Regions from separate parts of the Bradyrhizobium sp. AUGA SZCCT0222 genome, predicted to be linked through region 2. Evidence: predicted binding sites of a transcription regulator. Region 2 holds the regulator's gene; the other holds the start of a gene.

Region 1 (5,978 bases), on a different contig from region 2:
GATCAGCAGCGTCGACTTGCCGCCGCCGGAGACGCCGGTCACGCAGGTGAACAGGCCCAGCGGAATTTCCGCCGAGACGTTTTTCAGATTGTTGCCGCGGGCGTTGATCACCTTGATGGTGCGGCGATGGTTCGGCGGCTTGCGCTCGGGGATCGCCACCGACAATTCGCCGGTGAGATACTTGCCGGTCAGCGACTTCGGATTGGCCATGACCTCGGCGGGCGTGCCTTGCGCGACGATGTGGCCGCCATGCATGCCGGCGCCGGGGCCGATGTCGAGCACGAAATCGGCGAGCCGAATGGCGTCCTCGTCATGCTCGACCACGATCACGGTATTGCCGAGGTCGCGCAGCCGCTTCAGCGTCTCCAATAGCCGCGCATTGTCGCGCTGGTGCAGGCCGATTGACGGCTCGTCCAATACATAGAGCACGCCTGTCAGCCCCGAGCCGATCTGGGAGGCGAGGCGGATGCGCTGGCTTTCGCCGCCGCTCAGCGTGCCGGAGGAGCGCGACAGCGTCAGATAATTGAGGCCGACGTCGAGCAGGAAGGACAGCCGCTCGCGGATCTCCTTCAGCACGCGGATGGCGATCTCGTTCTGCTGGGTGTTGAGCGCCTTGGGCACGCTTTCGAACCATTCACCGGCGCGGCGCACCGAGAGTTCGCTGATCTCGCCGATATGCTTGCCGCCGATCTTGACGCACAGCGCCTCCGGCTTCAGCCGGTAGCCGTGGCAGCCCTCGCAGGGAATGTCCGAAAAATACTTGGCCAGCTCCTCGCGCGCCCATTCGCTTTCGGTCTCGCGAAAACGGCGATTGAGGTTGGTGATGACGCCCTCGAACGGCTTCTTGGTGTCGTAGGAGCGTACCCCATCCTCATAGGAGAACTTGATCTCGTCGTCGCCGGAGCCGTGCAGGATCGCGGCCTGGGTTTTCTTCGGCAGGTCCTTCCATTTGGTGTCGAGCGTGAACTTGTAGAACTTGCCGAGCGCGGTCAGCGTCTGGATGTAGTAGGGCGAGGACGATTTGGACCAGGGCGCGATCGCGCCCTTGCGCAAGGTCAGCTCCTTGTCGGGGATGACGAGGTCCTCGTCGATATGCTGCTCGACGCCGAGGCCGCCGCAGGCCGGGCAGGCGCCGTAGGGGTTGTTGAAGGAGAACAGCCGGGGCTCGATCTCGGGAATGGTGAAGCCGGATACCGGGCAGGCGAATTTTTCGGAGAACAGGATCCGCTCCGGGCCGCTCTTGTCGTGGATCTTTGCGGTCTTCTTGTCGGACTTCTTTTCGGACTTCTTTTCGTCGTCGGTGCTGCCCGCGGGCGCGTCGGCGTATTCGATCACCGCGAGGCCTTCGGCGAGCTTCAGCGCGGTCTCAAAGCTTTCGGCTAGACGCTGGCCGATATCGGGGCGTACCACGATGCGATCGACGACGACGTCGATGTCGTGCGGGAATTTCTTGTCGAGCGTGGGCGCCTCGGCGAGCTCATAGAAGCTGCCGTCGATCTTGACGCGCTGAAAACCCTTCTTGAGGTATTCGGCGAGCTCCTTCTTGTATTCGCCCTTGCGGCCGCGCGCGACCGGCGCCAGCAGATAGAGCCGCGTGCCTTCCGGCAGATCAAGCACACGGTCGACCATCTGCGACACCAGCTGGCTCTCGATCGGCAGGCCCGTCGCGGGCGAGTAGGGCACGCCGACGCGTGCCCATAAGAGGCGCATGTAGTCGTAGATCTCGGTGACGGTGCCGACGGTCGAGCGCGGGTTTTTCGACGTCGTCTTCTGCTCGATCGATATCGCCGGCGACAGGCCGTCGATCTGGTCCACATCCGGCTTCTGCATCATCTCGAGGAACTGGCGCGCATAGGCCGAGAGCGACTCGACGTAGCGGCGCTGGCCCTCGGCATAGATGGTGTCGAAGGCGAGCGAGGATTTACCTGAGCCGGATAGGCCGGTGAACACCGCGAGCTTGTCGCGGGGAATCTCGACGTCGATGTTCTTCAGATTGTGCTCGCGCGCGCCGCGGATCGTTATCGCGCGCGTTCCCGAGCCGGCGTTGGTTTGGCGCTTCGCCCTCAGCACTTCATCCATATCGGCATTTCCAGGCGCGTGGAGGCGCGCCACGTTGGGCGCGCATGGCCAGGGAAGACCTAAGCCGGGCGCCGATGGCAGAAAGCTGGAACGTAGGAAGAACGGGCCGGGATTTCCAGTGCTCGCAGCGAGCCATCAACGGTTTGTTTTGCAATGAGTTGCCATGGGATCGCAATGGCAGCAGATGGCAGCGGAACCGCAGAGCACATAAAACAAAAAGGCCGGCGCGAGGCCGGCCTTTTCATCAAATCGTTTGGTGCAGCGAAGCTCAGTACTTCGCGATGACCGGGCCGCCCCAGCGATAGTTGACGCGGACGGTCACGAGATCGACGTCCTGACGGATGCGTTCGCTGAAGGTGCCGCCAGCCACATTCGTGAAGGTGCTGGTTCGGTTCCCCATGAACAGATGATCGTATTCGACGGCGGCCGACCAGTTCGGGGCGAAGCCGTATTCGAGGCCGGCACCGACCACACCACCCCAGCGATTGTCATCGTTAGACGAGGCGATCAGCGCGTTGCCGACAGTGGCATTGATGCGATAGCGATCGGCGGTCACAGCTGCACCGCCCTTGACGTAAAACAGAACGTTGTTGGCGGCGTAACCGACCTGACCGGTGAGCAGGCCGAACGCGTCGACCTTCGAGCGAATGGTCGTTCCCGCGCCAAAGCCCACGGGTCCAAGGCTCACGCTGCTGCCGCTGAAGTCGGCCCAGTTGCCCTGTCCTTCAACGCCGAACACCCAGGTGCCGGCCTGCCAGCGATAGCCGATCTGGCCACCGGCAGTGCCGCCGCTTGCATCGTGGCAACCTTCGCTGGCAACGAACACGCCAGCGCCGTTCAAGGCATCCCAGCACTTGCGGCTCGTACCCCAACCACCGTTGGCACCGACGTAGAAGCCGCTCCAGTCGTAGATGGCCGCGATCATCGGGGGCGCCTTGGTGTAGGGACGCGCAGCGAGATCAGCAGCCGCGGCGGGAGCCGCGAAGGCAACGAGAGCAACCGTACCCAGCAAAAACTTCTTCATTTCAAATAGTCCCCAGTCCTTTGTCCGCTTCCCGTTGATCCCGAAGCGTTTTCGTCCAAGACGCGAGCGCCGCGCCGCTGGATAAATCCATACGCCGATTCAACCGGAAATGCCGTCTCCGAAATGCAACACTCGCGGGTGAAGTGCGGGCTCTTCAAGGTAATGATTTGTTTAGAATATCCGCCGCGCAGCTCCGGGTGGGGCACGGACCAAATACCGAAATACCGGCCGGATGTGGATGACCTGAGGTTGCGTAGAACAAAACTGGAACAATGCCGCGGGCAATGCTATATGTGGATAACCGCTGCTTTGCCGAGGGATCGCTAAGTCGGGGCGGCCATCGGGCGTATAGGGTCGTCTCAAATGTCCCTGACAGGATGAGGCGGCCAATCCGGCGGCCCGTGCCGGCCGATTGCAGCGGTCGGGCAGCAGTTTTTTGGTACCGATTTTGAGTGGAGAGCGACGATGGCGGGAAGCGTGAACAAGGTGATCCTGGTCGGAAACCTCGGCAAGGATCCGGAAATCCGGCGGACACAGGACGGGCGGCCGATCGCCAATCTGAGCATCGCGACCTCGGAAACCTGGCGCGACAAGGGTACCGGTGAGCGCAAGGAAAAGACCGAGTGGCACCGCGTCGTGATCTTCAATGAAGGGCTCTGCAAGGTCGCCGAGCAGTACCTGAAGAAGGGCGCCAAGGTTTACATCGAGGGCGCGCTGCAGACCCGCAAATGGACCGACCAGAGCGGGGTCGAGAAATACTCGACCGAAGTGGTGCTGCAGGGCTTCAATTCGACCCTGACCATGCTCGACGGCCGGTCCGGCGGCGGGGGCGGCAGTTTTGGCTCCGACGATTCCAGCGGCGATTTTGGCGGCGGCCAGGCCACTTCCGCGCCGCGCCGCGCGGTAGCCGCCGGCGCCGGCCGCAACAACGACATGGACGACGATATCCCGTTCTGATCGGGGTCTGTCCGACCAACCGGGCTAGCGTGCTGCCATAAAATCGGCGGCTCGGGCAAGCTCGGTTGGCTCGTGTGTATTCTTACAAATCTGATCCAACGGGTTGATTCCATGGGCATGCGCTTGTGCGACGCAACATTTTGACTCGCGTCTATGTAAATGATATTTACATTAGGAGATCGATTTAGCGTTTTCGCCGCGCGTGATGCCGTCGAACCGGCGGCAGCCGGATGGAACCTTGGGGAGCGTCCGTCATGAGCTTCGCGCCGCTGCTGGATGCCGCCCCCGCGATCCCGCTTCATGCCTTTGCGGCGATGGCGGCCTTTGCGCTTGGCGTGGTGCAGTTCGCGGCCCCGAAGGGAACGCTGCCGCACCGGACGCTTGGCTGGATCTGGGTTGGCCTGATGGCCGTGGTCGCGATCTCCTCGTTCTGGATCCACGAGATCAGGCTGCTGGGTCCCTGGAGCCCGATCCATCTGCTGTCGATCTTCACGCCGATCATGCTGGTGCTCGGCGTGTGGTACGCGCGCCGGCACAAGGTCCGCGGCCACAAGATCACGATGATCTCGATCTTTGCCGGCGCGCTGGTTGTTGCGGGGCTGTTCACCTTCGTTCCCGGGCGGATTATGCACGCGGTGGTTTTCGGCCAATAGGCGACGCTGAGAACACCGGTTTTGACGAGTTGGATTTGGCCGCGGAGACGGCCGTATCGGGGGCCCGGAAATGGCTGGCGCGATGACTTGCCGGAAGGGCGCCGCGGGTCCTGTAAGTCCATGAAAAAACGAAGGGAAAAACAGCTGGCCGGGAGCGCCTTGGGGTGGTTAAAAGCACCCCGATACGCTATATGATTCCCAGCCTAGAACTGACCGGATTCCCCCTTTGTCTGATAACGATGAGAACAAGCCCGGCGAGCCGCCGGCGCCTTCCGATATTCGTCCCGTTTCCATTCTGGACGAGATGAAGCGCTCCTATCTGGATTACGCCATGAGCGTGATCGTGGCGCGTGCGCTGCCGGATGCCCGCGACGGCCTGAAGCCGGTGCATCGCCGCATTCTGTACTCGATGTACGAACAGGGGCACACGCCGGACAAGAAATACGTCAAATCCGCGCGCGTCGTCGGTGACGTGATCGGTAAATATCATCCGCACGGCGACCAGTCGATTTACGACGCGATGGTCCGGATGGCGCAGGAATTCTCCATGCGCGTGCCGCTGATCGACGGGCAGGGGAACTTCGGCTCCGTCGACGGCGATCCCCCGGCAGCCTACCGGTATACCGAAGCGCGCCTGACGAAATCGGCGCTCGCCGTGCTCGGCGATATCGACAAGGACACCGTCGATTTCCAGGCCAATTACGACAATTCGGAGAGAGAGCCGTCGGTTCTGCCGGCCAAGTTCCCGAACCTCCTGGTCAACGGTGCCGGCGGCATCGCCGTCGGCATGGCGACCAACATCCCCCCGCACAATCTCGGCGAAGTCATCGACGCCTGCACGGCGCTGATCGACAACCCCGCGCTCGGGATCGACGACCTCATCAACATCGTACCCGGCCCCGATTTTCCGACCGGCGGCATCATCCTCGGCCGCCAGGGTATCCGTTCGGCCTATCACCTCGGCCGCGGCTCGATCGTGATGCGCGGCAAGGTCGCGATCGACACCATCCGCAAGGACCGCGAAGCGATCATCATCACCGAAATTCCCTACCAGGTGAACAAGGCCACCATGGTGGAGCGCATCGCCGAACTGGTGCGCGAGAAGAAGATCGAGGGCGTCTCGGACCTGCGCGATGAATCGTCCCGCGAGGGCCTGCGCGTTGTCGTCGAACTGAAACGCGAAGCGGTGCCGGATGTCGTTCTGAACCAGCTCTATCGTTTCACGCCGCTGCAATCGAATTTCCCGGCCAACATGCTGGCGCTGG
Region 2 (5,978 bases):
CTCGCGCCAAGCGCCAAAAACGTGTTGTCGAAATCCGTGGAGGTTCCCGAGCCGTTGAAGTTGAACGAGCCGTCCAAAAAGCAAGTTCGACCTGACCAAGCGGCTGCCATGCGGGCTGCAAAGGTTGCCGGGGGTGTCTCAGCAACATGAAACACTGGAGCGATCCGATTCTTTTCGCCCGGCGCTAGATTTAGCAATGCCGTCGCCTCACCAGCCTTGGTCTTCAACATGGGACGATAAGTGAAAGGCATGGGGATATCCGAATCAGGACAGTAGGTTGAAAATCAAACCTCGTTCAACCCCGAGTGCTTGGCAATCCCATGCCGGACCTTTCCACCTCCGGAATCTTTGCAAAATTTCGCCCCGGATGATGCCCGGGGGCTTCTTCGTGCGTCAAATCGTCCGGTGGCAACGGTCAGTAAGTGCCAGTGGCGATTAAAGTAGTCGCCGTTTTCCCCAGCTAACTATCTGCATCTACATAGTATGTACCAGCAGTCCCGAGCTCTTTCGGCTAGCGGCCGTGAGTGCGATTCCCCGCGACGATAGCCTACTTACCCGGCGCTGACTTTTGCAAATAGCGGTGTTTGTTCTCAAGAGAGCAATCTCGATTTAGTTGAGCAAATTGAGGCATTTGTGGAATTTTCATTTCGTCGCTTGACTATTTGCGATCAAGAAATGGTCGGCGGTGGCGGCACTCGCCGCGTCGGCGTTTTATCTGTTGCTCTCCGGCGCTGAAGTCGCGACCCAGCGTTCGTTCTTCATGACGGCCGTGGTGCTGATCGCGGTCATGGTCGACCGCCGCGCCATCACGTTTCGAACGCTCGCGGTCGCGGCCCTCATTGTCTTGACCATCGCACCGGAGGCGCTGGTGCATCCGAGCTTCCAGATGTCGTTTGCGGCGACCCTCGGACTGGTGGCGCTGGTGCAACTCGGCATGCCGCGCCTGTTCGCGCAGCCGGATCATTCCGCGACCGCGCAGGTGGCGCTGTGGGGCGGCCGCGAGATCACGATGCTGCTCCTGGCCTCATTGGTGGCGGGCCTGGCCACCACGCCTTACGCGGCGTTTCATTTCCACCGGGTGACGCCCTATGGCGTGCTCGCCAATCTCGCGGCGATGCCGGTGGTCTCGGCGCTGGTGATGCCGGCGGGCCTGCTCGGCCTGGTTGCGATGCCCTTTGGTTTTGACGGCGTGTTCTGGGCCATCATGGGCGTCGGCATCGACTGGATGATCGTTGTCACGCAATGGGTCGCGGCCTTGCCGGGCGCGGTTGGTCGTGTGCCGGCGTTCGGCATCGGCCCGCTGATTGCGGCCAGCCTTGGCATCATCCTGCTCGGCCTGTTGCGGACGCCGCTGCGCTATACCGGCGCGGCCGTGGTGCTGGTGGCGGCGGTGTGGGCGGCGAGGGTGCCGCAGCCGGACATCCTGATCTCCGCCGACGGGCGCAATGTCGGTGTCCGCGGCCAGGACGGCAAACTGCATTTGATGCGCGCGGCCAAGGGCGCCGCGAGGGATGGCTTCCTCGTCAAGGAATGGCTGGCGGCGGATGCCGACGCCCGAAAGCCTGCCGATGCCTCGCTCACCGAGGGCGTCTCATGCGACGAGAGCGGCTGCGTGATGCAAGGCGCCGGTGGCGGGTTCGTGGCATTGGCGCTGCGGCCGGAAGCGCTGGCGGATGATTGTGAGCGCGCGGCGCTGGTGGTGACAGCAAGGCAGGCGCCTGCGGCGTGCGGCGCCTCGGTGATCTCTGCGGAGCGTCTGCGGCGGCAGGGCGCCATGGTGCTGCGGCGAAGCGGCAGCGGATTTACCATCGATGCCGTCAAGCTCCGGGGCGTCGATCGTCCATGGTCGCCAGCGATCGCGGGCGAGTGGGACGCGGAGACAACCATCCTCGCGCCGCGCCGTACGGCGCCGCGTGCGGTCGATGCGACCCCGTCGGAAGCGGATCTCCAGGCCGAGGAATAAGGATTCACGTTCCCCGGCGGGGCGCGACCGGCGGCGCGGAATTCAACCGGTGGAAAGCGGTGTCGCCGTGTCCGCCTTCGTTGTTGTGCGCTCGGGAATCGGATGCACCACCGGCAATTGCAGCACGGTGACGCGCTGACCCTCGCAAAGCTGCGTCACCAGCACATGGCTGCCGTCGGGAAATTCGATCGCGTCGTGGTGACGTTCCTTGATATGCGGATCGATGGTGTTGAACTTGCCGACGCGAAAACCGATCGTCCGCGTCCAGATCCAGCGATTGTCGTATTTGACGTCTTGCGCGAAGGCCAGTTCGGTCCCGGGCAGCATGCAGACCGCGACTGCGGGGTCGCGTTCGCTGGCAAAGCCGCGGGTCGAGGTGCCGCGGAAGGTGGTCGATATCAATGTCTCGCCGGCCTCAGCAGGACGCGTTGCCATCGCGTGCAAACTATAGTCACACATCGGATCGCTCCCTCGTAAGAGATAGAGACCCGTGCCTCCCTCGAGGCGCTGGCCTCTATCAGAGTGGACTTGAGCAAAGTCTATTCCTGTTCTGGGCAATAGTGCGACGGAAAGGCCGGCGTGCCCGATCACAAACGCGCTACGGCGGCTGCGGATCTTCGGGCATCGGCGGCAGCGGCAGTTCGAAGGCGCCGAGATGGAATTGCTCCCTTCCGTCGTCGGCAATCCCGGGCAGCGCGACCAGCGTGAACGCAGCCTCCGGATATTGCTGCCAGATCGCGAGATCTTCCGCCGTCACCATCAGCCAGCCGAACCGGAGCATGTAGCGGCCCGGCTCGGTCACGAGTCCCGCCCTCTGCCAGGTGATCTTGGTGATCATATTGCTGACCACGTCTCGTCCCCCCGGTTTTTGCGTCTTCGCGTTGAAAACGCGTCAAACCAACCATCCTCGCCCGCACAGCTTTTGCCGCATTCTGGGCAATTGTGCGACGCGTGGCCCCACCGTTCTCCGTCATGACGGCCACAGCCGTCAGAAGGATGCCCGGCACTCGGCCGGGCATGACGACTTCGGATAAGGAATGACGCTACTGACGCCCGCGAAAGCGGGCCGCCCTCAGTACTTGCGGTACAGCCCGATCAGCTTGCCCTGAATCCGGACCCGGTTCGGCGGCAGGATGCGGACTTCATAGGAGGTGTTGGCGGGCTCCAGGGCGATCGAGGCGCCGCGGCGGCGGAAGCGTTTCAGGGTGGCTTCCTCCTCGTCGATCAGCGCCACCACGATATCGCCGGTGTCGGCGGTCTCGTTGCGCTGGATCAGCGCCATGTCGCCGTCGAGAATGCCGGCGTCCACCATGGAATCGCCGCGGACTTCGAGCGCGTAATGTTCGCCGGAGCCGAGCATGTCAGGCGGTACGCTGATGGTGTGGCTGCGGGTCTGCAGCGCCTCGATCGGGGTGCCGGCGGCGATCCGGCCCATTACGGGAACGGCGACCGGACGGTTGCCATCGTCCTCGGCGGGCGCGCTGGCGGCGCGGACCTTGCCGAGCGTGCCTTCGATGACGCTGGGAGTGAAGCCGCGGCGGCCGTTGCCGTTACCGGCGCCCGCAAGCTCGGGCAGCTTGATGACTTCGATGGCGCGGGCACGGTTGGGCAGGCGGCGGATGAAGCCGCGCTCTTCCAGGGCGGTGATGAGGCGGTGGATACCGGACTTGGAGCGGAGGTCGAGCGCATCCTTCATTTCGTCGAAGGAGGGCGGCACGCCGGCTTCCTTGAGCCGTTCGTTGATGAAACGCAGAAGTTCATACTGTTTGCGCGTAAGCATCTCGAGCAATCCCCCGGTTGGCGCGTCGTAATTCGTGGTCGTTCAGTTTCGCGGTACTTCAGTTTCGCGGTTCTCAGTTGCGAGTGCGGTCTCAAATTCGGAAGTCCAAAACTCCCATTTGTAGACACCAGCTCTCGAAACAAATCATGAACGGACACTATATGTTCGATACATGTTCCGCAACCACTTAATTTCAGGTGAACGCGCGCCGACTTCGCCCGAACAGGCCGTCGCAATGCGTCATTCCGGCAGGCGCAGGAACTCGCATGGCGTGCCTTTCGGCAGCGCCGGCGCAAACGGCGGACGTATCAAAAGCGCCCGTGCCGCAGCGAGATTTCCAAGCAGCGACGAGTCCTGGTGGCTCACCGGCACCGCGATCAACGCACCGTCTTCGCGCCGTTCGAGCCGTGCGCGCAAATAGTCTTCGCGCTGGTCGTTGGCGGGAAGATCGCGGCCGAGCAGGGCGGTCTCACGCACGTGATGGATGGTTTTTCGGCCCGACAGCGCGCGAATCAGCGGCACCAGAAACAGGAAGCCGCAGACATAGGACGAGACCGGATTGCCGGGCAGGCCGATCACCCGCATCGCGCCGAGGCGGCCGTGCATCATCGGCTTGCCCGGCCGCATCGCGATGCGCCAGAACGCCATGGCGACGCCCTCGGCCTCCAGCGAGCGCTTGACGAGGTCGTGGTCGCCGACCGAGGCGCCGCCCATCGTGATCAGGATGTCGGCGCCCGACGCGCGGGCGCGGCGGATGCCCTCGGTGGTCGCCTCGAGCGTGTCGGCGGCGATGCCGAAATCGATGGTTTCGGCGCCCTCGGCCCGCGCCAGCGCGCGCAGCGCGTAGCCGTTGGAGTAGACGATCTGGCCCGGGCCCGGGGTCGAGCCCGGCATCACCAGCTCGTCGCCGGTGGCGAGCACCGCCACCTTGGGGCGGCTGATCACGGCGAGTTCCGGATAGTTCATGCCGGCGGCGAGCGACAGATCGCGGTCGGTGAGGCGGCTTCCCCTGGAGAGCAGCACATCGCCCTCGCGAAAATCGGCGCCGGCGGCGCGGATATGCCGTCCCGGTTTGGCGGTTTCCGTGATCGTGATGTGGTCGCCGCCGGCGGCCGTGTCTTCCTGGATGATGACGGCGTCGGCGCCATCAGGGATCACCCCGCCGGTGAAAATCCTGACCGCTTCGCCCGGGCCCACCTTGCGTTCGAACGGGCGGCCCGCCGCGACTTCGCCGATCACCTTCAGCCGCGCGGAGAGGTCGGCGGCATCGGCCGATCGCACCGCATAGCCGTCCATCGCCGACATCGCCTGCGGCGGCTGGGTGCGCTTTGCCGCAAGGTCGCGCGCGAGCACCCGATGCCAGGCGGTGTCGAGTGCGGCCATTTCTTCCGCCAAGGGATCGGCGCCCGCAAGGATCGCGGCCAGCGCATCAACGACCGGCATCAGGGCCACGGCAACACCCTCTCAAATTCCCAGCGCGGCGAGCGCCTTTGCGACGTCATCCGGCCCTGTCACATGTACCGCGGCCAGGCCGCGCGCCCGCGCGCCGTCGATGTTCGCGGCGGAATCGTCGAAGAACACGATGCGGGAGGCGGGAACACCGATCGCCATGACGACGTGATCATAGGCCGCCGCATCGGGCTTTCGAAGCCCGATCGTCGATGACAGGTAGATTTCACGGAAATGGCCGAGCACGCCGGCATAGGCCTGGCTGAAATGCACGACATGCGCGTTATTGGTGTTGGAGAAGGCATAAAGCGGCAGGCGTTGTCCGGCGCGCGCCAGCGATGCGGCGATGTCGGGCATTTCGCCGGCGAAGATCGCGTTCCAGCCTTCCAGGAACTGGGCGTCCGATATCCCGATGCCGAGTGAGCCACGCAGGCCTGCGAAGAATTCGGCGTCGCTGATCTCGCCCCGCTCGTGGCGATGCCAGGCGTCATTGGGCAAGAACCGCTCGACCAGCTGTGCGGGCTCGCAGCCGGCATGGCCGGCCCAATTGGCCACCACCTTGCCGAAGTCGATATCGAGTACGACGCGTCCAAGATCGAACAGGAGCGCGTCGGCGGAGTTGGGGAGAAGCGGGGCGTTCATGCCAGACGTTTACAAAACTGGACCGCTCTGGGCAACGACTGGCTGCAACCAGCAAAATGCGTGTTTTCGCGAGCAACTTCCGCCCAATCCAGCACTTAGGCTGGCGCGGGAGCTGTGCTAAGCGTTTGGCCGGAAAGTCCGGGG

The links. The regulator LexA, encoded in region 2, represses DNA repair genes until DNA is damaged. The targets are predictions, from matches to a motif close to TGTTCNNNNTGTGTTCNG.
Region 1: a site for LexA is predicted at 3,358-3,375, ahead of JQ629_RS00280 (single-stranded DNA-binding protein). Genes of this name have one in related genera too.

The regions. Positions count from the first base shown of each region.
Region 1 is NZ_JAFCLX010000001.1:52,477-58,454, forward strand. Features, by position in the region: gene uvrA (excinuclease ABC subunit UvrA) at 1-2,079, opposite strand, end outside; gene JQ629_RS00275 (outer membrane protein) at 2,348-3,103, opposite strand; gene JQ629_RS00280 (single-stranded DNA-binding protein) at 3,569-4,060, shown strand; gene JQ629_RS00285 (DUF2306 domain-containing protein) at 4,315-4,713, shown strand; gene gyrA (DNA gyrase subunit A) at 4,940-5,978, shown strand, end outside.
Region 2 is NZ_JAFCLX010000029.1:33,156-39,133, forward strand. Features, by position in the region: gene JQ629_RS23585 (beta family protein) at 1-251, opposite strand, end outside; partial or broken gene JQ629_RS23590 (ComEC/Rec2 family competence protein) at 662-1,963, shown strand; gene JQ629_RS23595 (hypothetical protein) at 2,006-2,422, opposite strand; gene JQ629_RS23600 (hypothetical protein) at 2,562-2,801, opposite strand; gene lexA (transcriptional repressor LexA) at 3,036-3,743, opposite strand; gene JQ629_RS23610 (molybdopterin molybdotransferase MoeA) at 3,984-5,195, opposite strand; gene JQ629_RS23615 (HAD-IA family hydrolase) at 5,208-5,834, opposite strand.